DNA from 2 places in the Pectobacterium versatile genome. Region 2 is predicted to be linked to the other one. Evidence: predicted binding sites of a transcription regulator. Region 2 holds the regulator's gene; the other holds the start of a gene.
The links. Region 2 encodes CRP, which controls carbon source genes, mostly activating them, when cyclic AMP is high. Its sites were predicted from a motif close to ATGTGANNNNNNTCACAT; they were not measured.
Positions count from the first base shown of each region.

Region 1: a site for CRP is predicted at 1,962-1,979, ahead of aaeR (HTH-type transcriptional activator AaeR). Genes of this name have one in related genera too.

Region 1 is NZ_CP034276.1:344,283-348,691, forward strand. Features, by position in the region: gene EIP93_RS01555 (DUF2645 family protein) at 1-132, opposite strand, end outside; gene EIP93_RS01560 (hypothetical protein) at 125-841, opposite strand; gene aaeR (HTH-type transcriptional activator AaeR) at 1,003-1,944, opposite strand; gene aaeX (p-hydroxybenzoic acid efflux pump operon protein AaeX) at 2,279-2,482, shown strand; gene aaeA (p-hydroxybenzoic acid efflux pump subunit AaeA) at 2,490-3,455, shown strand; gene aaeB (p-hydroxybenzoic acid efflux pump subunit AaeB) at 3,467-4,409, shown strand, end outside.
Region 2 is NZ_CP034276.1:4,442,470-4,461,807, forward strand. Features, by position in the region: gene pmrB (two-component system sensor histidine kinase PmrB) at 1-558, shown strand, start outside; gene glyA (serine hydroxymethyltransferase) at 629-1,900, opposite strand; gene EIP93_RS20165 (YggS family pyridoxal phosphate-dependent enzyme) at 1,933-2,745, opposite strand; gene pdxR (MocR-like pyridoxine biosynthesis transcription factor PdxR) at 2,849-4,342, shown strand; gene fkpA (FKBP-type peptidyl-prolyl cis-trans isomerase) at 4,482-5,300, opposite strand; gene EIP93_RS20180 (protein SlyX) at 5,583-5,801, shown strand; gene slyD (peptidylprolyl isomerase) at 5,900-6,484, opposite strand; gene EIP93_RS20190 (YheV family putative zinc ribbon protein) at 6,605-6,799, opposite strand; gene kefB (glutathione-regulated potassium-efflux system protein KefB) at 6,976-8,787, opposite strand; gene kefG (glutathione-regulated potassium-efflux system ancillary protein KefG) at 8,789-9,340, opposite strand; gene EIP93_RS20205 (ABC transporter ATP-binding protein) at 9,466-11,373, shown strand; gene EIP93_RS20210 (LysE family translocator) at 11,433-12,035, opposite strand; gene EIP93_RS20215 (hydrolase) at 12,142-13,194, shown strand; gene EIP93_RS20220 (YheU family protein) at 13,191-13,427, shown strand; gene EIP93_RS20225 (phosphoribulokinase) at 13,553-14,422, shown strand; gene EIP93_RS20230 (OsmC family protein) at 14,462-14,869, opposite strand; gene crp (cAMP-activated global transcriptional regulator CRP) at 15,243-15,875, shown strand; gene argD (bifunctional acetylornithine/succinyldiaminopimelate transaminase) at 16,018-17,244, opposite strand; gene EIP93_RS20245 (aminodeoxychorismate synthase component II) at 17,364-17,939, opposite strand; gene pelA (pectate lyase PelA) at 18,622-19,338, shown strand, end outside.

The DNA of each region.
Region 1 (4,409 bases), 890 kb from region 2:
ATTTTTTATTTCATCTCCATCTATAAACCATTCTTCTTTAAATACCCCTCCCATCATGCAAGTAATAATAACAAAAAATGAATATATAACCATTATGATGTTAATTGTGGATTTAATAATATTATTATTCATTGTTCATCCCGATTATTTTATAAATTACATTCTTTCTTTTAATAATAGTCCTTCCGTAAGAAGAGTAATCCCTTGAGGGATCACCGTTGGGGGCTTTAATAGATGATATGAAATCATCTTTTTTCCTTTCTATCCCTCTATTGTATCTAGATGCGGCTATTATTAATTGCTCATCGCTTATGTTTAAAGTATCTTTTATGTTAGGGTTGTCAAAAATTATTAATGATTTAAGATGTTTGGCAACAATGTTAATGTTAAAGTCATCATCTAATAAGCAATTGGATAATTGAAGTTGTTGTGTTGTTGATAATTTAGATGGGTCAATCCCTAGTGTTTCTGCTGCTGCTCTTAATTGAATAGCTAAACTACCGACAGAAGTTCTATTCGATATGGTGTTTCCGCTATTATTGAAATAATCTCTAATCTGATAATATTGTAAAACCCCGTATGCTTTAAATCTTTCCGGTGTTCCTGCTACTTCAGAGACAGCAACTCCAGCCAATAGTAACACTGGTATTTTTTCACGATGAGCATGGCTAATTATCTTATCCTTATTATACTGAAGATATGCGGCTTTATATGCCCACAACCTAGGATTACCAGTGACATATCTTTCATCATCAGGAAGTAAATACCATAATCCAGCATCAATAAAATTCCATTTTGGGAATGTTGATGTTGAGTTTATATCGCAAAACATATTTTTCATTCAACTATCCTTGTTTATGTGTACAGGGAATATTTATTATGCCACGAAGTGATCGAAAAACAATCTTGATATACCCGTAGTCATTAAGGGCAAAGCTTGCCTGTTGGCGGCACTGCGTAATTCGTGCTGATATCCCTAGATCCCTTTAAGACCGCGCTTTATTAGCGCGGTTTTTTTTCCTCGCTATGATTCTGTCGATAGCCCTGATACGTCAGGGCGACGTTTTTGAAGTATTCCGTCATGTAGTTAATGCAGACTTGTACTTTTAGCGGCAGGTTGTCTTTGCGGGTGTAGAGCGCGTAGACCGGGCGCGGGTCGGAGTGGTAGCGGTTGAACAGGATCTCAATTTCGCCGCGATTGATTTCGTCCACGATCCACATGAGCGGCACGTACGCGATGCCCGCCCCAGCCTTGAGCCAGCGCACCAGCGTTTGCGGGTCGTTAGTGACAAAACGCCCTTGTGGTGTGACGCGGGTCGAAATGCCTTCCGGGGCGATCAGCTCGAATTCGCTGTCGGGCCGTACGCTGTATTCCAGCCAGGAAAAATTCACCATATCTGCCGGTTTATCCGGTGTGCCGTGCTGTGCCAGATAGCTTTTCGCGGCACAGACCACCATCGGCATCGAGCCTAAGCGTTTCGAGAACAGGCTGGAATCCTGTAGTGCACCGACGCGGATAACGATATCCAGCCCGTCGGCAATCAGATCGGGAGCGGGAATCCCGGTGACCAGATTGACGGATAGACCGGGATATTCCTTCAGCATCGCGGCAGTCATGGTGGACAACACATTCTGTGCCATCGTGGAAGAACTGCCGATGCGCAGCGTGCCGATCGGCGTGTTGTTGAAGGCGTAAAGCTGCTCATGGACCTCATGCGCTTCATGCAGCATGCGGCGACAGCCGTGGTAGTAAATTTTCCCCGCTTCTGTCAAACCAATGCTGCGCGTACTGCGATTAAGCAGCTTAATCTGTAGTTCATCTTCAAGCTTGGTGACGGTCTGGCTGACGGCGGATACGCTCATCTGCAACTGACGGGCAGCGGCGGTAAAAGAACCAAATTCCACCACGCGGGCAAACACCGACATACTCTTTAGTCTTTCCATTATTCACTCTGGCTTAAAAGTGATTTAGATCACACTATGTAGATAAGGTGATAATAAGCATCCATAATATAGCCTATCCGATGGTTCTGGGCAGAACAGAGCCATTCAATGATTGTGTTTATTTACCCAATTAGAGTAATACGCTGATTTCCCATCGTTAGTCAGCCCCTGCTGACATCGCTATTCATCAGTTTAACGTTATCCCATCCGTTGGCTGCCCGCCTGCGGGATGAGGCTCTGTTGTCGGTGCTGAAAGGCCGCGCCAGACGACATAATTTACCACCCGGTAGCACACCTGCTCGCTACCGTTACCTATTAGAAAAAGGAAAAGAGGATGAGTTCACTCCCGGTTATGGTGCTGTTCGGGCTGTCATTTCCCCCTGTATTTTTTGTCTTGCTGGTATCGCTGACCCTATTTTTTGTCGTGAACCGCCTGCTGCAACCGACGGGGATCTATGACTTCGTCTGGCATCCTGCACTGTTTAACAGCGCGCTGTTCTGCTGTCTGTTTTATTTACTGTTCCGCTACGGTCTGTGAGGTGTCTGTGAAAGCTTTCTTTTTACCCTTGTTTAGACAGCAGGCTGTGCTGATCAAAAAACTGAGCCGCGTGGTCATCACGCTGGTGATTGTGCTGTGTGCGATTGTGGCAATCTTCCGTGTCTGGGCGTTCTATACCGAATCGCCCTGGACGCGTGATGCCAAATTTACGGCGGATGTCGTGGCGATCGCGCCAGATGTCAGCGGGTTATTGACCGATGTTCGCGTCACGGACAACCAGCTGGTAAACGAAGGTGATGTGCTGTTTGTCATCGATCAGCCGCGCTACCACCAGGCCGTAGCACAGGCGGAAGCGGATGTTGCCTACTATCAGGCGCTGGTGACGGAAAAACGCCGGGAATCCGGTCGTCGGGCGCGGCTGGGCATCAGTGCGATGTCGCAGGAAAATATCGATCAGTCCAGTAATGCATTGGAAACCGCCACGCACCAGCTTGCTAAAGCACAGGCGGTATTATCGCTGGCGAAACTGGAGCTGGAACGTACCGTGGTACGCGCTCCTGCCGATGGCTGGGTCACCAATCTGCATGTGCAGAGCGGTGAGTTCATCGAACGCGGTAATACGGCGGTGGCGCTGGTGAAAAAGGATTCATTTTACCTGCTGGCGTACATGGAAGAGACCAAACTTGAAGGTGTTCGCCGTGGCTATCGTGCGGAAATCACCCCGTTGGGTAGCGAAAAAATATTTTACGGCACGGTGGATAGCGTAGCGGCTGGGGTCAATAACAGCAGCAACAGTGCGAACACGAAAGGCTTGGCTAACGTGGATTCCAATCTGGAGTGGGTGCGTCTGGCACAGCGTGTGCCGGTAAAAATCCGTCTCGATCGACAAATGGGCGATCTCTATCCGGCTGGCACGACGGCCACCGTAGTGATCACCGGCGAGCAGGTCAACAACGACAAAAAACCGTCGCCGCTCATTCGCCTGCTTTATCGCCTGCGTGAGTTTGGCTAAGTGAGGCGATGATGAAAACCCCGTCGTTGACAGTATCCAGATTCTATACCACACCGAAGTTTGCGCGTTTTCGCTTTGCCTTCAAGCTGAGCTTTGCGATTGTGCTATCCCTATTTCTGGGTTTCCACCTCCAGTTGGAAACGCCGCGCTGGTCGGTGCTGACGGCCGCGATTGTCGCCGCTGGCCCGGCGTTCGCTGCGGGTGGTGAACCGTTTTCTGGTGCGATCCGCCATCGTGGTATTCTGCGCATCATCGGTACGTTTATCGGCTGTATCGGTGCACTTATCATCATTATCGCCACCGTTCGCGCGCCCGTTGTGATGTTGATGCTGTGCTGTATTTGGGCAGGCCTCTGCACCTGGGTTTCCTCGCTGGTTAAAGTCGAAAATGCCTATATCTTCGGGCTGGCGGGTTATACCGCGCTGATTATTATTGTATCAACACAGGGAACGCCGCTGCTGACGCCGCAGTTTGCCGTGGAGCGCTGTAGCGAGATTGTGCTGGGCATCGTCTGTGCCATTCTGGCGGATTTACTGTTTTCGCCACGCTCGATCAAGCAGGATGTTGACCGCAGTATCGGTGAACTGCTGGTGGATCAGTATCGGCTACTGCAACTCAGCATGAGCGGGGCGGAGAAAGAAGCGATAGACGCGGCATGGCACGCGTTGGTGCGTAAAACGACCGCGCTAAACGGCATGCACAGCAGCCTGATGCTGGAGTCTTCACGCTGGCAGAACAGCAATCGCCGCTTAACATCGTTGCATACGCAATCGCTCACGATGATCACACAGGCGTGTGAAACCTATCTGATGTTGCAGGATGTCCCGACCCCAGTAAAAAGCAGCCTGAAATTGGTGTTGGAGCAGCCTGTTGAATCGCTCCGCGATGTGCATTGCCGTGTGAAAGCATTACGCCATCTGATTGCAGCTGACAGCCGCGATGTGCCGCCTACGT
Region 2 (19,338 bases):
CTCATCAAACGTATCGATAAAATGGTGAAGACGGTAGAACAGCTTTTGCTGCTTGCCCGTGTCGGACAGGAGTTTTCGGCAGGTCACCACCAGAATGTTGCGTTCCTGCAAGACGTCATTTTTCCTATGCAGGATGAACTGGCCGAGATGCTGCAAAAGCGTCAGCAGACGCTGAAATGGGTATTGCCACCAGAAGATATCACTCTGCGCGGCGATGCGACGTTGCTCCAACTACTGCTACGCAATCTGGTAGAAAACGCCTATCGCTATAGCCCGGAAGCAAGTCAGATCACCGTGAGCCTGAGCAAGCTGCCACATATTGAACTACAGGTTGAGGATGAAGGATCGGGTATTGATGAAAGCAAAGTCGGTGAATTGAGTAAGGCGTTCGTTCGCATGGATAGCCGCTATGGCGGTATCGGCCTCGGGCTAAGTATCGTGACGCGCATTGCTCAGTTGCACGATGGAAAATTTTTCCTCTGCAACCGGCCACAACGTTCCGGCGCCCTCGCTCGCGTGGTACTCACCGCCCTTGACGAATCCCCGGATGAGGCCTGAAGAGCAATAATAGCGGGTCTACTCAGCAATATAGAGACGGAACACCTCCCTGTGCTCAGCCTCGAGTGCCCTACCGGTATACAGGATAGCGGCCGCACAACGTCACCACTTGCTGGCGTACCCGATCGCGTATTGCCGTTAACGCTTCATCACCCGCGCCAAGCCCATCCAGCACGTCACAGAGCCACCCCGCCAATTGCTCACACTCCGCTACACCGAAACCGCGCGTCGTCACGGCTGGCGTACCAATACGCAGGCCCGAGGTAACAAAAGGCGAACGTGGGTCGTTAGGCACCGAATTCTTATTTGCCGTGATGTAAGCATCGCTCAGCGCAGCATCGGCATCCTTACCGGTATACGGCTTGTCGGACAGGTCGATCAGCAGCAAGTGGTTGTCGGTGCCACCAGAGACGATCTTGTAACCGCGCTGCTGGAGAACATGAGCCATGGCCCGGGCGTTGGCCACAACCTGACGCTGGTACACCGTGAATTCAGGACGTAATGCCTCCTTGAATGCCACGGCTTTAGCAGCGATAACATGCATCAACGGGCCGCCCTGAATACCAGGGAACACGGCGGAATTGAGCTTTTTGTAGAAATCCTCGCTCTGCCCTTTGGCTAAAATAATCCCACCACGCGGGCCGCGTAGGGTTTTATGGGTTGTACTCGTTACGACATGTGCGTGAGGAAGCGGATTCGGGTATTCGCCCGCCGCAACCAAACCCGCGACATGTGCCATATCCACCCAGAAGATCGCGCCCACCTTGTCAGCAATCGCGCGCATCCGCGCCCAATCCTTGTGGCGTGAATAGGCAGAGAACCCGCCTATCAGCATCTTGGGTCGGGTTTCCAACGCAATACGTTCCATTTCGTCGTAGTCGATCAACCCTGTTTCAGGATCAAGCCCATAAGGTACGATCTTATAGTGGCGACCAGAAAAGTTGGATGGGTTACCGTGAGTCAAATGCCCGCCTTGAGCGAGATTCATGCCCATCACGGTATCACCCGGGTTAGTCAATGCCAGAAACACGGCCGCATTAGCCTGAGCACCGGCATGAGGCTGGACGTTGGCATAATCACAGTCAAACAGTGCTTTAACCCGTTCAATCGCCAGACGCTCGGCTACGTCTACATACTCGCAGCCGCTGTAGTAGCGCTTGCCGGGATAACCTTCTGCATATTTGTTGGTGAACACGGAATTCTGGATCGCCATCACCAGCGGACTGGCATAGTTCTCTGAAGCGATAAGTTCAATATGGGTTTCCTGACGGTGTTCTTCGTGCAGGATGGCATCGGCCAACTCGGGGTCAAAATCCGTGAGAGTCAAAGAGGTGTCATACATGGGCATCGTCCTATGCGTTAATCATGGTTTTTTTAAAGATTTGCTTCTGTGCTAATTTCATCAGGCCAGTAGTAGCTATCCGGCAGAGGACGCGCCCCGAAGATGGCCTGACCGACACGAACGACGGTGGCACCTTCCTCAATGGCTATTTCAAAATCGCCGGACATCCCCATGGATAATTCATCCAGCCCAATACCAACAGGGGCGTTTTGCTGCAATTTATCACGTAGGTTACGTAGTCGGATGAAACACTGGCGCACGCGTTCAGCCTCGCTGGAGAACAACGCCAGTGTCATAAGCCCACGCACACGTAGCGTAGGGAATGCGGGAAGAGTCTGAATAAAAGCGGGTACGTCTTCAGGAGACAGGCCGTACTTACTGGCCTCACCAGAGGTATTAACCTGCACGAATACATCCAGCGAACGTCCTTCAATCTGCAAGCGACGATCCAGCGCTTCAGCCAGTCGCAGGCTGTCCAACGCTTGAAATTCGGTAGCAAAGCGTGCCACCAGCTTAGCTTTGTTGGTTTGCAGATGACCAATGACCGACCACTGTAAGTCGGCTAAGTCCTGCATGGTTTCCCATTTACGAAACGCCTCCTGCACCTTGTTTTCGCCCAATATCCGACAACCTGCCGCATGGGCCATGCGTAGGCGATTTTCGGGCTTGGTCTTGCTGACAGGCAGCAGTCGTACGGTGGCAGGATCGCGGCCGACGCGGTGACAGGCCGCCGCGATGCGCATCTGTACCGCCGCCAGATTAAGTTGGAAATCCTCAACCGTGGCGGCTTCGGGATAGCAACCGTGGCTGTCGTGGCGAGTGGGTGTATCGGAAGGTATCGGCATCAGCTTAACTCCTGATGAAGAGGATAAATGGATTGTGAAACGTATTTATAGATTTAAAATAGCCGGATGTTCCCCACCATTTTCTTGATAAGAGGCAGACCAATTGTTCAAACACGCCCAGCTTGAATCGGTCAAAGCCTGGATTGGCGACCCCGCGCACGGTGCTTTACCCTTACACGCTCGTATCCAGCGAGCTATTCGCCAGTTAATCCTCGATGGCGTTCTCGACGTGGGCAAGCCCCTACCCGCATCGCGCGCGCTGGCGACATCACTCGGGGTTTCACGTGATACGGTCGAATCGGCTTACAGCCAGCTGCATGCGGAAGGATTTATCGAACGTCGCGTCGGCAGCGGCAGTTTCGTGTCGGAGCGGGCAAAGCGTCTGCCGGGACGTGGCAAAGCCCGAAAAACGGGAGATAGCAAAGCAGAACTGCACCTCAGTCAACGCGGCAGCGCTATGTTCCAGAATGGTGGAGTTCGCGATTTCATCATACCGCGTGCGTTCGCACCCGGCGTGCCGGAAACCCGCAGCTTTCCCCTCCAGACATGGGAACGGCTAGAACGACAGGTGCTAAAAGAATATGGCACGCGGGCGCTGCTACATAGCCCTCCACAGGGCATGGAAGTGCTGAGACGTGCCATCGCAGATTATGTCAACCTCGAACGGGGAGCCCGTGCTACGCCCGATCGCGTACTGGTGCTGACCAGTTCCCAGCAAGCGCTCACCCTGTGTGCGACTGTATTGTTGGATGCTGGCGACCCGATCTTCCTTGAAGATCCCGTGTACCACGGTGCCCGCAAGGCATTCGAAGCCGCTGGACTTGCCTGTGTACCGATTCCATTAGATGCCGATGGTTTGCAGATTGATCACCTGCTTGAGGCAAGCAACGCACACAGTGTGCCCGATAAAGCTGTATTCCTGACACCCTCACACCAGTTCCCAACCGGCGCGACGCTGACGTTGGATCGACGGCTGGCCGTGATTGAATGGGCCTGGCAGCAACAGAGCTGGATTATTGAAGACGACTACGACAGCGAGTTCCACTATGCAGGCAAACCTACTGCCTGCGTGCAGGGGCTCGACCCGCACGATCGAACGATCTATATCGGCACCTTCACCAAATCGCTGTTTCCCGGCCTGCGCATCGGCTACATGGTACTGCCGCCGCAGCTGGTTGCCCCAATGACCGTGGCCCGTACGCTGATGGATGGACACAGCGCACCCATTCCACAGCTCACGTTGGCACGTTTTATCGAAGGAGGCCACTTCGGTGCCCACGTACGCACGATGCGTACCGTTTATGCCGAACGCCGCGATGCGCTGGCACGGCTGGTGCGTCAACATCTGGCTGACTTCGTGGAGCCACGGGTGCCGGCCGGAGGCATGCAGATGCCCTGTATATTCACCCGTGACATATCTGAACACGACGCGGTGGAATCCGCGCGTCGAGCCGGTATCGATCTGCTCGGGCTGACAGCGCTGTATGCATCGGGCCAGCATAAAGCTGGTTTCCTCATGGGATTTGCCGCCCACGCACCGCATGAACTGGAAGCTGCGGTCAAGACGTTGGCGAAGGTACTACGCGCGCTGTGCTGATGATGGGTAGCAGGTGGTGGATGACAGATAGGTGCCGTCACGGTTAACAGGAAAAAGGATTCAATCGCAGGGAAGTGATAGTGAAAAACAAAAAAACCGCAGGTCGAAGCCTGCGGTCATATCACCATTATCGCGATGCTTATTTAGCCGCTTTCTCTTCGGCTGCTGGTTTTTCAGCTTTCGCATCATCCGCTGCTTTCAGGTCAGCTTCAGATTTAATGTCCAGCAGTTCAACGTCAAACACCAGCGTGGAGTTAGCCGGAATGCCAGGCACGCCGTTTTCGCCATAGGCCAGTGCCGGTGGGATAGCCAGCTTGATTTTGCCGCCTTTCTTAACGTGCTTCAGACCTTCAGTCCAACCTGGGATCACGCCGTCCAGACGGAAAGAAAGTGGCTCACCACGTTTGTAGGAGTTGTCGAACTCGCTACCGTCAACCAGCGTACCTTTGTAGTTAACGACTACAGTATCGCTGTCTTTCGGCGCGTTGCCGCTACCTTCTTTCTCAACCTGATACAGAAGGCCAGATTCAGTTTTCTTCACGCCTTTTTCTTTGGCGAAGGACTCAAGATACTTAGTGCCTTTATCCGCGTTATCTTTTGCATCTTGCTTCATCTTGGCTTCAGCCGCAGCTTTCACTTTACCTTCAAAGCCTTGCAGCGTTTTTTCGATTTCTTCGTCAGTCAGCTTGCTCTTATCAGCAAAGGCATCCTGAACGCCAGCAATCAGCTGATCCTTATCCAGTTTGATACCTAATTTTTCTTGCTCTTTCAGAGAGTTATCCATGTAACGCCCTAAAGATGCACCTAACGCATAAGCCGCTGCCTGCTCATCGTTCTTGAATTTGGCTGCCGCAGTGGTATCAGATGCCTGCGCTTTGTCTGCCGCCAGAGCCTGGCCTGCGTTCAGAGCCAGAGCCATCGTTGTTGCTAACAGCGTTACTTTAAACAGTGATTTCATCCATTTCTCCAGCATCTGGAGCGACGCGCTCCAGCCATCATTAAAATAAATTCGCGCCTACTATAACTGTGCGGACGAAGACAACACAACGACGCACGCGACAATCCTTTGATAAAAAACGTCAGGAAGCTTTTCCGACATCATTTGTGTCGTCCTAAGGCCTTCTGGCAACGATATGCCCCATTCAGGATAGTGTATTGCGCCCTACTGCGACCGTTTTTACTACCAGAAGTTTCCGCTTTCTGACAAACTCGCGGGTAACAAGAAGTAAGGGGAATACCGATGTCACCATCAGCACTTGAAGAACGGCTCGAACAGTTGGAAAGCCGACAGGCCTTTCAGGAATTAACCATAGAAGAGCTTAACCAAACGGTTATTCAACACGAGCGGGAAATTAGCCGCCTGCGTGAACATGTCCGTCTACTCACAGACAGGCTGCGCAGCCAGCAAACCTCGCTTGTCGCATCACAGGCAGAAGAAACACCGCCGCCGCATTACTGAGATCGGCCCCCGCTATACTGGCGCTCACCAAGCCCAGATATAAAAAAACCTCAGGTGATCTTCATCAACCTGAGGTTTTTTTTATGCGCTACGACTCATTAGTGGCAGCCGCATCCACCATTGCCGCCGCAGCCGCCTTTACCGTGCTGGTGACCGTGATCGTGGTCATGATCATGGCCATGACCGCCACAGCAGCCGTCGCCGTGTTCATGATCGTGTTCGCCGTGAACGTGACCGTGCGCCAGCTCTTCTTCCGTCGCTTCGCGGATAGCAACAACTTCAACGTTGAAGCTCAGGTTTTGGCCTGCCAGCATGTGGTTGCCGTCGACAACAACGTGGTCATCTTCAACTTCGGTGATTTCAACTGGTACTGGACCCTGATCGGTCTCAGCCAGGAAACGCATGCCAACCTGCAGCTCGTCAACGCCCATAAAGACATCTTTCGGTACACGCTGAACCAGATTTTCATCGTAGTTGCCGTAAGCGTCGCTGGAACCAATGTTCACATCAAACTTCGCGCCAGCTTCACGGCCTTCCAAGGCTTTTTCCAAACCAGAAATCAGGGAACCGTGACCATGCAGATAGTCCAACGGCGCGCTCACCGGAGACTCATCAACCAACACACCGTCTTCTGTACGTACCTGATAGGCCAGGCTGACCACCAGATCTTTTGCTACTTTCATGATATCTCCTACCGTTGGAAATCAAACTGGCGCAAATTGTAGCTGAAAAATATCCCTATGTACCGTCTGGAATCAAAAAACGTCAACGGTTGGCGACAATGCCACCATGAGACTCATCCCTCATTCTGGCCGGAAGATCCCGATAATCTCGTTAGCCTGTGGGGCGGGTGCCGTCGTGGGCTCATCCGCCTGGCTCTGGCGATATCCGCACTTCACACACACCACAACCTCGACATCATCCTCTCGTCCAACCGCCAGCGTATCCTGAGCCTGACACGTCGGGCACACGGCCCCTGCAATAAAGCGTTTACGCATGATAACTCCAATTCATCGCCGTTCTAAAACCTAGAACCTATCCCGGTAGGCGTTATTGGCGCAGCCAGTTTGGACACGGACAGCGCGCAGAAACCGGAGCGTACACGTAGTACGTGAGGATTTCGAGCACTGCCTAGGTTCAAAATGGCAAGTAAAATAGCCTAGGGGATAGGTTCTTACTCGTCGTCCTCATCCCACACACTAGGCCGACGGCGCTCGCGCAGCATTTCCCGTTGGAAAATATCCTCTAGCTCACGGCGTGCCTCTTTCACACGGGAGATTTGTGCGACATCCCCCGTCAGCTGCGGCATCAGCTCACGCAGCATGCGCATATCCAGACGGCGGAAATGCTGTTGGGCACGCATCGCCTGATGTGGGTGCATGCCCACCGTCACCAGCGTTTTCCGCCCTAGCTCCAGCGCGCTAGAAAAGGTTTCGCGCGAGAAATGTTTTACGCCTGTCTGTAACAGCTCGTGGGCTTCAACACGACCGCGTGCCCGCGCCAGAATTTCCAGATTTGGAAAGTGTTGCTGGCATAGGTGCACAATCTCCATCGTATCCTCTGGCGCATTACAGGTGATCACAATGGAGCGCGCTTTATCCGCCCCCGCCGAGCGCAGCAGTTCAAGCTCCGTGGCATCACCATAATAAACCTTATAACCATAGCTGCGCATCAGGCTCACGGCGCTGATATCACGCTCCAGAACGGTAATCCGCATTTTGTTCGCCATTAATAAGCGGCCAATCACCTGCCCGAAACGCCCGAAGCCCACCACGATTACCTGCGGTTCGTCATCCTCGACATACGGTTTCTCATCCGGTATATCCTGCACGTTGTAACGACGTACCAGAATGCGGTCGATTAACTGCATCAGCAGCGGCGTCGTCATCATTGATAGCGTCACCGTCACCAGCAACAGCGGCAGTTGCTCACCTTTCAATACGTTGAATGAAGCCGCAGCGGAAAACAGGACGAAAGCAAACTCGCCGCCCTGACTCAACACCCCGGCAAACTGCAAGCGCTCGGAGCGGCGCATACGATTAATCCGCGCAAGGAAATACAGTACAGCCGCTTTCACCGCCACCAACACCAATACCGCAACCATAATCTTCACGATGTGGGTGTAGAGGATCCCGAGATTCAGCGCCATTCCTACAGAGATAAAGAACAGACCAAGCAGCAAACCTTTGAACGGCTCAATTGCGATTTCCAGTTCATGCCGATACTCACTTTCCGCCAGCAGAATACCGGCGATAAAGGTGCCTAACGCCATGGAAAGCCCTAATGCTTCCATAAACAGCGCAGAACCGAGCACCAGCAACAGCGCGGCGGCAGTGAACACCTCGCGCACACCGGATGCCGCAATAAAGCGGAACAGCGGACGCACCAGATAGCGGCCGCCGATTAACATGCCGAGAAACGCGGCGACCTTCAGCCCAATCCGTTCCCAATCGCCGAAATCCCCCTGCACACCGGCCAGAATCGGAATCAGCGCCAGCGCAGGGATAACGGCCAAATCCTGAAACAGCAGAACGGAGAAACCTAATTGCCCCGATTCATTGCGGTTCATGCCCTTTTCGCGCATCAGTTGCAGCGCCATGGCCGTTGACGACATCGCGAGCCCCACGCCACCAATCAGCGCGGACTGCCACGAGAAGTCCGTCAGATACAAGGCTCCGCCTAAAATCAGCGCACTCAGGCCGACCTGAGCGGCCCCCACGCCAAAGATCGAGCGGCGCAGCGTCCAGAGCTTGGAGGGATTTAACTCCAGACCGATGATGAACATCAGGAAAACGACACCCAGCTCCGAGAAATGCAGGATGGCTTCCACGTCACGGATAAAGCCAAGCCCCCAAGGGCCAATGGCGATCCCGGCGATCAAATAGCCCAGTACGGCACCAATCCCTAATCGGGCAGCGATCGGTACGGCTACTACCGCCACAAACAAAAACAAGACTCCGGCGGTCAGGAGCGAAGAACTCTCCATACTAGCGTTCCTCTTCAGGTAAAGGGGAGGATAGCCATTCACCGTAAGCTTTGGCTTGACTCAACAACACATCGGGCTGTAACCGACGCGCCCAGTAAATGATCATGGGATGCATCCAATGCATACGGCACATTGCTGCCGTCAGCTCAAACGGGCGTAACAAATCGTCCATCGGGTAGCGATTGCTCCCATCGGCGTGGTAGGCATCTTCCGGCTCACCGGTCGTAATCACCGAGCGCCAGTATTTCCCCGCCAGCGCATTCCCGCCAATTCCATTAGCAAAGCCACGAGATAACACCCTATCGAGCCACTCTTTCAGCAGCGCCGGACAGCTGTAGGTATAAAACGGATGCTGGAAAATAATGACCTGATGCTCACGCAGCAGCTGTTGTTCGTGATGAATATCGATAAAAAAATCAGGATAGTGTGCGTAAAGATCGTGCACGGTTACATTCGCCAACTGCTGAGCCGGTTGCAATAAGATCCGGTTTGCTACCGAGTCCTGTGGTTCCGGATGGGCATACAGCAGCAAAATCTTAGGTGGCTGCGACATCATTCCCCTCCAAAGCGTCGTCATAATAATCGTTTTCCGTTACCATGCAGCGCAACGACTAAAAACAGGACACCGCGTGTCCTGAGATGTCCATAATTTAACATACTCTGAACATACGGCGCTTTATGATTGTTTTCTCTTCGCTGCAAATTCGACGTGGTGTACGCGTTCTGATCGACAACGCGACAGCAACGGTTAATCCCGGCCAGAAAGTCGGTCTGGTTGGCAAAAACGGCTGTGGCAAATCTACGCTGCTGTCATTACTGAAAGGTGAAATCAGCGCCGACGGTGGCAGCGCAACATTTCCGCAAAACTGGTCATTGGCGTGGGTCAATCAGGAAACGCCTGCGTTGGACAAACCCGCGCTGGACTACGTGATTGACGGCGACCGCGAGTTTCGCCAACTGGAAGCCGCATTGCAAACCGCCAACGAAGAGAACGACGGTAATGCGATTGCCACGCTGCACGGCAAGTTGGATGCCATCCAAGCCTGGACGATTCAGGCCAGAGCATCAAGCCTGCTCAATGGGTTAGGATTTTCTCAGTCACAGCTACAACAGCCCGTCAGCGCCTTTTCCGGCGGCTGGCGGATGCGTTTGAATCTGGCACAGGCACTGATCTGTCGTTCAGATCTGCTGTTGCTGGATGAACCGACCAACCACCTCGATCTGGATGCGGTTATCTGGCTGGAAAAGTGGCTGAAAAACTACGCCGGCACGCTGGTCCTGATCTCGCATGACCGCGATTTTCTCGATCCCGTAGTGACCAAGATTCTGCACATCGAACAGCAGTCGCTCAACGAGTACACCGGTAACTATTCCTCGTTTGAACGCCAGCGCGCCACTCGCCTCGCACAGCAGCAATCGCTCTATGAGCACCAGCAGGAGCGGGTCGCGCACCTGCAACACTACATTGACCGCTTCCGCGCGCAGGCGACCAAAGCCAAGCAGGCACAAAGCCGGATAAAAATGCTGGAACGCATGGAGATGATTGCACCAGCGCATGTCGATAACCCTTTCCGTTTCAGTTTTCGCGCCCCGGAATCGCTGCCCAATCCACTGATGAAGATGGAAAAGGTCAGCGCAGGCTATAACGACAAGCTAATTCTGGAATCGATCAAACTTAATTTAGTACCGGGTTCCCGCATTGGGCTGCTCGGCCATAACGGCGCGGGTAAATCCACGCTGATCAAGCTGCTTGCTGGCACACTTGCCCCACTGAAAGGGGAAATCGGGCTGGCGAAAGGCGTGAAGCTCGGTTATTTCGCTCAGCATCAGTTAGAGTTTCTACGTGCGGACGAATCGCCCTTGCAGCATCTGGTGCGTCTGGCAGAGCGGGAAACGGAACAGCAACTGCGCGACTACCTTGGCGGCTTCGGTTTTCAAGGCGACAAAGTCACGGAGATCACCGAGCGCTTCTCCGGTGGCGAAAAGGCCCGTCTGGTGCTGGCGCTGATCGTCTGGCAGCGCCCGAATCTCCTGCTGCTCGACGAACCAACCAACCACCTCGATCTGGATATGCGTCAGGCACTGACCGAAGCGTTAATCGATTTTGAAGGTGCACTGGTTGTCGTCTCGCACGATCGACACCTGATCCGTTCTACCACCGACGATCTCTATCTGGTACACGACCAGAAAGTAGAACCGTTCGACGGCGATTTGGAAGACTACCAACAGTGGCTGGTCGGCCTGCAACGTCAGGAAAATGCGGCCGATGAAACACCAAAAGAAAATATCGCCAACAGTGCGCAGGGCAGAAAAGATCAGAAACGCCGCGAAGCTGAGTTGAGAACGCAAACGCAACCGCTGCGCAAACAGATAACCAAGCTTGAGCAGCAGATGGAAAAGCTGGGGGAAACGCTAGCGGCGCTGGAAGCCCGACTGGCGGACAGCGCCATCTATGACATCAGCCGCAAAGCCGAACTCACCGACTGCCTGCAACAACAAACCAAAGTCAAAATCGAGCTGGAAGAAACGGAAATGTCCTGGCTGGACGCGCAGGAACAGCTAGAGCAGATGATGCAGAGCGAGTAAATTGCATTTACCCACCCGAGCGGGTGTCTCCCCCGCTCGCTATACTCGTGAACAAAGCCTTAATGCCAAATCAACAGCACGCAGGCGGCGGTCAGCAGCCCCATTGATACATTAAAGATAATCCACGCTTTCTTACTGCGCAGCAGTCGCCCAATCATCGTGCCAAACCCGAGCCAGATGACGCCGGACACCAGATTAACCAGCACAATCCCGATGCTTATGGCGATTACAGACTGGTTATAACCTTCCCCCGCCAGACTAAAGCTGGCAACCGCCCCCAGCGCCATGAGCCACGCTTTCGGGTTCAGGAATTGCAGCAACCACCCTTGATAAAACCGGATCGGTTGAGGCGGCGCAGCGGACGTTTCCAGCCGTTCATAAGCCGCCGTGGCGATTTTCCACGCCAGCCAGAGCAGATAGGCACTGCCGAGGACTTTCAGGATAAAATGCAGCGAAGGGTAAATCAGAATCAAACTACCTACACCGAATGCCACCAGCAGCAAAATGCTCTGCATGCCCAGTATGATGCCAACCATCAGCCACAGTGAACGCATAAAGCCAAAATTCGCGCCCGAGGTAGTCAACAGCATATTGTTCGGCCCCGGTGTGATGGCTGCTACCCACAAAAATCCCAACATCGAAAGAAATAAACTCAGTTCCATTATTTGTGGGCGCTCCTGACCCAAATGTCGTACCAACTGGCAGCATTGAAGCTAACAGTGTGATATTGATCGTACAAGAGTCGACAACAAGATTTCCATATCCTTTATGCATAATCACTTTCGTCCGCTGAGCGGCGCCCATAACCCACATCTGCAAACGCTATTGCCGCGTCTGATTCGCCGTCACGCACAGTTCTCGCCAGTCTGGCAGTCACTGGAATTACCGGACGGCGATTTCGTCGATCTGGCCTGGAGCGAAGCCCCTGAGCAAGCGCGACACAAACCGCGCGTGGTGCTGTTTCACGGGCTGGAAGGCAGCTTTCATAGCCCCTACGCTCACGGCCTGCTACATGCCTGTAAGCAGCGCGGCTGGCTGGCCGTCATCATGCATTTTCGCGGATGCAGCGGGAAGCCCAACAGGATGAAGCGCATTTATCATTCTGGCGAAACCAGCGATGCCAGCTATTTTCTGCACTGGATGCAAGAGACGCTGGGCAATGCGCCTACCGCCGCCATCGGCGTGTCTCTCGGCGGCAATATGCTGGCCTACCTGCTCGCTCAGCAAGGCGAAGCCTGCTCCCTGTCCGCGGCCGTCATTGTTTCCGCCCCCTTGATGCTCGAACCCTGTAGCCGCAGGATGGAACAAGGCTTCTCTCGCGTCTATCAGCACTACCTGCTGCGTCTGCTGAAGCAAAACGCCGGTCGTAAGCTGGCGGCTTATCCAGACACGCTGCCGATTCAGTTGCCGCAGCTGAAGCGAATCCGCCAGCTACGAGAGTTTGATGACGTCATTACTTCACGTATCTACGGCTTTCGCGATGCGGCCGACTACTATCGACGCTGTAGCGCTCTGCCGCTGTTGCCTCAGATTCGTAAACCGCTGCTCATTATCCATGCGAAGGACGATCCCTTCATGACGTCGGAGGTGATTCCCGATCTGTCGCAGTTACCGTCTAATATTGAGTATCAGCTGACGGAACATGGTGGGCATGTCGGCTTCGTCGGTGGAACGTTGCTGAAACCGGAAATGTGGCTGGAACAGCGCATTCCCAATTGGCTTAGCCCATTTTTGGACCATGCCACCGATTCTTTTTCTTCGGGATCTTTTCATTCAGGAACTTTTTATTCAGGAACTTTTTATTCAGGAGGAATGGCGTGATTATTCCCTGGCAACAGCTCGATCCAGAAACACTAGATAGCATCATTGAATCTTTCGTCCTGCGGGAAGGCACCGATTACGGCGAACAGGAGCGATCGCTGGCGCAGAAAGTGGAAGATATCCGCAGCCAGCTCCAATCTGGCGAGGTGGTATTGGTGTGGTCTGAGTTACATGAAACGCTCAATATCATGCCCCGCAACCAGCTCAATGCCGGAGGACATGCCCCTTATTGAGCATGGCGAAAGTCGTGAAAGAACGCGCCAAACATGCTAACAATGATAACTAATTACGTCTTTTTTGAGGATACGCGCAGGCCTTCGGTCTATGCGAACCTCGCGATCACGGAGTCACGCGCCTTATGTCACATCAGCATCCGATTATTGCGGTTACCGGCTCCAGCGGAGCGGGAACCACAACAACCAGTCTGGCCTTCCGTAAGATTTTCCAGCAGTTTGATCTGCGTGCAGCCCAGTTGGAAGGCGATAGCTTTCACCGCTATACCCGCCCGGAAATGGATATGGCGATTCGTAAAGCGCGTGATTCAGGACGCCACATCAGCTATTTCGGCCCGGAAGCGAATGATTTCAGCCTGCTAGAACAGTCGTTTATCGAATATGGCCTGCACGGGCGCGGCCAGACGCGCAAATATCTGCATACCTACGATGAAGCGATTCCCTATAATCAGGTTCCTGGGACGTTCACACCGTGGGAGCCGATGCCGGAACCCACCGACATTCTGTTCTATGAAGGGCTGCACGGCGGCGTGGTCACCGAGCAAAACGACGTGGCACAGCATGTCGATTTGCTCGTCGGCGTGGTGCCAATCGTCAACCTGGAATGGATCCAAAAGCTGATTCGTGACGTCAATGAGCGCGGCCATTCGCGTGAAGCGGTGATGGATTCCGTCGTCCGCTCGATGGAAGACTACATCACCTACATAACGCCGCAGTTCTCTCGCACACACATCAACTTCCAGCGCGTGCCTACCGTGGACACCTCCAACCCGTTCGCCGCCAAGTCGATTCCCTCACTGGACGAAAGCTTCGTCGTGATTCACTTTCAGGGATTGGATAATATTGATTATCCCTATCTGCTCGCCATGTTGCAGGGTTCATTTATCTCCCATATCAACACGCTGGTCGTTCCCGGCGGGAAGATGGGGTTGGCGATGGAATTAATCATGGCACCGCTGGTGCAGCGGTTAATCGAAGGGAAAACGATCGAATAAGCTAAACGGGCACGGCAGCGTCGTGCCCAGAGAAAGAAATTACTCCAGCACCCTAACTTCGTGGCTGTGCGTCACCTCAACGGCTTTGCCCAGCATCAGTGCCACAGAACAGTACTTTTCCGCCGACAGGGCGACAGCTCGCTCAACAACTTTGTCAGTCAGTCCTTTTCCCGTCACGATAAAATGCAGATTGATGTGGGTAAATAAACGCGGCGCGTCAGACCGACGCTCTGACGTTAATTTCACCTCACAATCCGCCACATCGTTGCGACCTTTTTGCAGAATCGACACCACGTCAATCGCGCTGCATCCTCCTACGGACATCAATACCATTTCCATCGGACTGGGCGCTTTATCGCCAGAATTGCCGTCCATCAATATCTGATGCCCTGATGCGGATTCGCCCAAAAACGTTAAGCCTTCAACCCATTTTACCCGAGCCTGCATGATGCCTCTCCACTAAAAATTTTTTGAAAATTTATATCGTTACTGTACAAAAACCAGCGTTAATCAGAGCTTTGTCATGCTGAAGCGAGACAACACAAGACACATCCTTAAAGCTGTGTTAAAACGAAAATAGAATAGACCTTTTCTGGACAAACCCAGAAACGAAGAAGATGATTACGTGGCCAGATATACCCAGCCACGTTTACGATGCGGCAAGGCAGCAACCGGAAAATCAAGGGTACAGTGGTTCCAGTATATTCCCTGACGTCATTCTGCCTAGACTGAATTTTATTTTTTAGCAGTTAAACACGCCGTACAGGGAACTCTGACCCCTGTAATTTGCGCAGTGAATTACAACAGAGGATGATAGCGAATGGTTCTCGGCAAACCGCAAACAGACCCAACTCTCGAATGGTTCCTTTCCCATTGTCATATTCACAAGTATCCATCGAAGAGCACGCTGATTCACCAAGGTGAAAAAGCAGAAACGCTTTACTACATCGTGAAAGGCTCTGTCGCAGTGCTAATCAAAGATGAAGAAGGCAAGGAAATGATCCTCTCCTACCTCAATCAGGGCGATTTTATCGGCGAGCTCGGCCTGTTTGAAGAAGGTCAGGAACGCAGTGCCTGGGTTCGGGCAAAAACCGCTTGTGAAGTGGCTGAAATTTCCTATAAAAAATTCCGCCAGCTCATCCAGGTTAACCCGGATATTCTCATGCGTCTGTCTGCGCAAATGGCAAGCAGACTTCAGGTTACCTCTGAGAAAGTCGGCAACCTCGCCTTCCTTGATGTGACCGGCCGTATTGCCCAAACCCTACTCAACCTGGCCAAACAACCTGATGCCATGACGCATCCAGATGGCATGCAAATTAAAATTACCCGTCAGGAAATTGGGCAAATCGTTGGCTGCTCGCGTGAAACCGTGGGCCGCATTCTGAAAATGTTAGAAGACCAGAACCTGATCTCTGCACACGGTAAAACGATTGTCGTTTACGGCACTCGCTAAACCCCTGTCGCTGTACCCTACCAATAAAAAAGCGTGAAGCCTCGGCCTCACGCTTTTTTTATGGCGAGCTTCCTGCTCGCCACCCTTCGGGCCGTTGCTAACGCAACGTTGAAAAACGTTCCCTACGTTTTTTTATGTCTAATCAGTTTGCTGCGTTAACGACCTGCGCGACGGCTTTGGCGAACTTCGCCATCCCCTGCGCAATATCGTCTTCATCAATGATCAAAGACGGTACAAAGCGGATCACGTTAGGCCCAGCCATCAGTACCATAAGCCCCTGAGCCGTTGCGGCAGCCAGGAACTCGCCCGCGCGACCGTGCCATTGCGGTTTCAGTTCTGCACCCAGCAGCAGCCCCATACCGCGAACCTGTTCGAATACACCGTACTGCTGATTGATTTTCTCAAGCTCACTGACAAAGCGATCGTGACGATCCGCCACGCCCGACAACACGTCCGGCGTGTTAATGATATCCAGCGCGGCTTCCGCCACCGCACAGGCCAACGGGTTGCCGCCATAGGTCGTGCCGTGTACCCCAACCGTCATGGCTGATGCGATCTCTTCCGTCGTCAGCATCGCGCTAATCGGGAACCCGCCGCCCAATGCTTTAGCCGTTGTGAGAATATCCGGCGTAATACCGTAGTGCATGTAGCTGAATAATTTACCGGTACGCCCCATCCCACTCTGCACTTCATCAAATACCAGCAGCGCTTTGTGTTGATCGCACAGATCGCGCACACCTTGTAAAAACTCAGGCGTCGCAGGCGTAATTCCGCCCTCGCCTTGAATCGGCTCCAGCACGACCGCACAGGTGTGATCGTCCATCACCGCTTTTACCGCAGCCAGATCGTTGAAGGGAACATGGACAATGTCCGCAGGCTTAGGCCCGAAACCATCAGCATATTTAGGCTGTCCGCCAACCGAGACGGTGAACAGCGTCCGGCCATGGAACGCATTGTAGAAGGCGATGATCTTGGTTTTATACGGACTATGGCGTTTAACCGCATAGTGACGCGCCAGTTTAAAGGCGGCTTCGTTAGCCTCAGCGCCGGAGTTAACAAAGAACACGCGATCGGCAAAAGTGGCATCAATCAATTTGCTAGCGAGGCGTAGCGCAGGCTCATTAGTGAAAATATTGCTGGTGTGCCACAGCGTTTCACCCTGCTGCTGCAACGCGCTAACCAGTGCAGGATGGCAATGGCCCAGCGCCGTAACCGCAATACCGCCGGAGAAATCGATATACTCGCGGCCTTCCTGATCCCAGACGCGGCTCCCTTTACCTTTCACAGGTACAAACTTCGCGGGTGCATAAACCGGCAAAATCACTTTATCGTGAGTATCCCGTGTCACTGCTTTCTGCTCTGCTGCCATTTGCTGCCTCACTCTGCTGTCCATCATGTCGGAATGAAAATATAGTCAATAAATATGCATAAAAAATCAATTTCAGGCAATATTAAATCAGCTACTGAAGAGAATAACTTTCTATATGGCTAAATTTTAAGGAAATTATCCAAAAGCTGATGCCCTTGCTGACTAAGAATGCTCTCTGGGTGAAATTGCACCCCTTCCAGCGGCAATGCGCGATGGCGGATCCCCATAATCTCATCACGCTTTCCTTCATGTTCGCTCCAAGCCGTGACTTCAAAGCAATCGGGTAGTGAGGCGGCATCAATAATGAGCGAATGATAACGGGTGACCGTCAAAGGCTGAGCCAACCCCGTGAAAACCCCCGTGTCGCTATGCGCAATCGCTGAGGTTTTCCCGTGCATGACCTGCCGTGCTCGCACCACACGCGCGCCGAACGCCTGCCCCATCGCCTGATGACCAAGACACACGCCCAGAATAGGCAGTTTATCGGCAAAGTGACGGATAGCAGCCAGTGAAATGCCCGCCTCATCCGGCGTACAAGGGCCAGGTGAAATGACCAATCGCTCAGGCGCAAGCCGTTCAATCTCGCGCAGCGTCAGTTCATCATTACGCTTCACCACGACCTGTGCGCCAAGCTCACAAAAGTATTGGTAAAGGTTGTAGGTAAAGGAGTCGTAGTTATCGATAATTAGCAGCATAGTCATTGCACTGTTAGTCGGAAAAGCCGTACTAACATACATGAAATCCGCGTCAGGTACCCACCCCTCGTCACCATCAAAGACAAAGGTGGCGATCTCGCTGTTTAAGAAATTAGCATGGTAATAATTTTATCGATCATAAATCATTTATTTCATCAGTAAACATCTTTATTAATAGGCCTTATTTATTATCCCAATTCACAGTAAACGATTACCTTGAAATTATTTTTAACAAAAAAAATAATAAGAAAAAACCGCCTATGAATTAATTCATTTTTTTTAAAAGAAAGAAAAACTAAAGGGATCATTTCTAAAATGATATTTTTTGATGGCGATCACAATCGCTCAACAAGCGAATAAACCACGCATATCAAATGGATAAAAAATAAAGAATCCAGATTGAAACAACAAAGATTAAAAAACACAACACTATGAATTTAAATGATTTAAATGGAAATTAGTTTCTATTTAAAATAGATAGACACAAATCCTCTCAACTGTCCTCTGTTATTTAATTAATATATTTAACGCCCCATCTTGTATTGTTTATTTTTTCTGTTAACACTTAGCTCGGCTTTATAGACAAACCTTATTTTCATTTTTGTTGAAACAGCCTTTTTAAATTACACAGGGTGTGTAGTGATAAATACCCAAAAAAATTCTATGTCAAGGAGAGTACATAATGAAATACCTACTGCCTTCTGCAGCAGCTGGGCTGTTGCTGCTCGCTGCCCAACCGACAATGGCGGCAAATACGGGGGGTTATGCCACCACTGACGGCGGCGACGTTTCTGGTGCGGTGAAAAAAACGGCGCGTTCTCTGCAAGAGATCGTCGATATCATTGAGGCCGCGAAAAAGGACTCAAGCGGTAAAGCGGTAAAAGGTGGGGCCTACCCGCTCGTGATTACCTATAACGGTAATGAAGATGCGCTAATCAAAGCCGCCGAAGCTAACATCTGCGGCCAGTGGAGCAAAGATCCGCGCGGTGTGGAAATCAAAGAGTTCACCAAAGGGATCACCATCCTCGGAACCAACGGTTCTTCCGCTAACTTCGGTATCTGGATGGTTAACTCTTCCAACGTTATCGTACGTAACATGCGCTTCGGCTATATGCCTGGCGGTGCAAAAGATGGTGATGCCATCCGTATCGATAATTCACCGAACGTCTGGATCGACCACAACGAGATCTTCGCCAAGAACTTCGAATGTGCCGGTACGCCAGACAACGACACCACCTTTGAATCCGCGGTTGATATCAAGAAAGCCTCAACCAACGTCACCGTGTCGTACAACTATATCCATGGCGTGAAAAAGGTAGGGTTGAGCGGTTCAAGCAACACGGATACCGGTCGTAACCTGACTTACCATCACAATATTTACAGCGATGTTAACTCACGT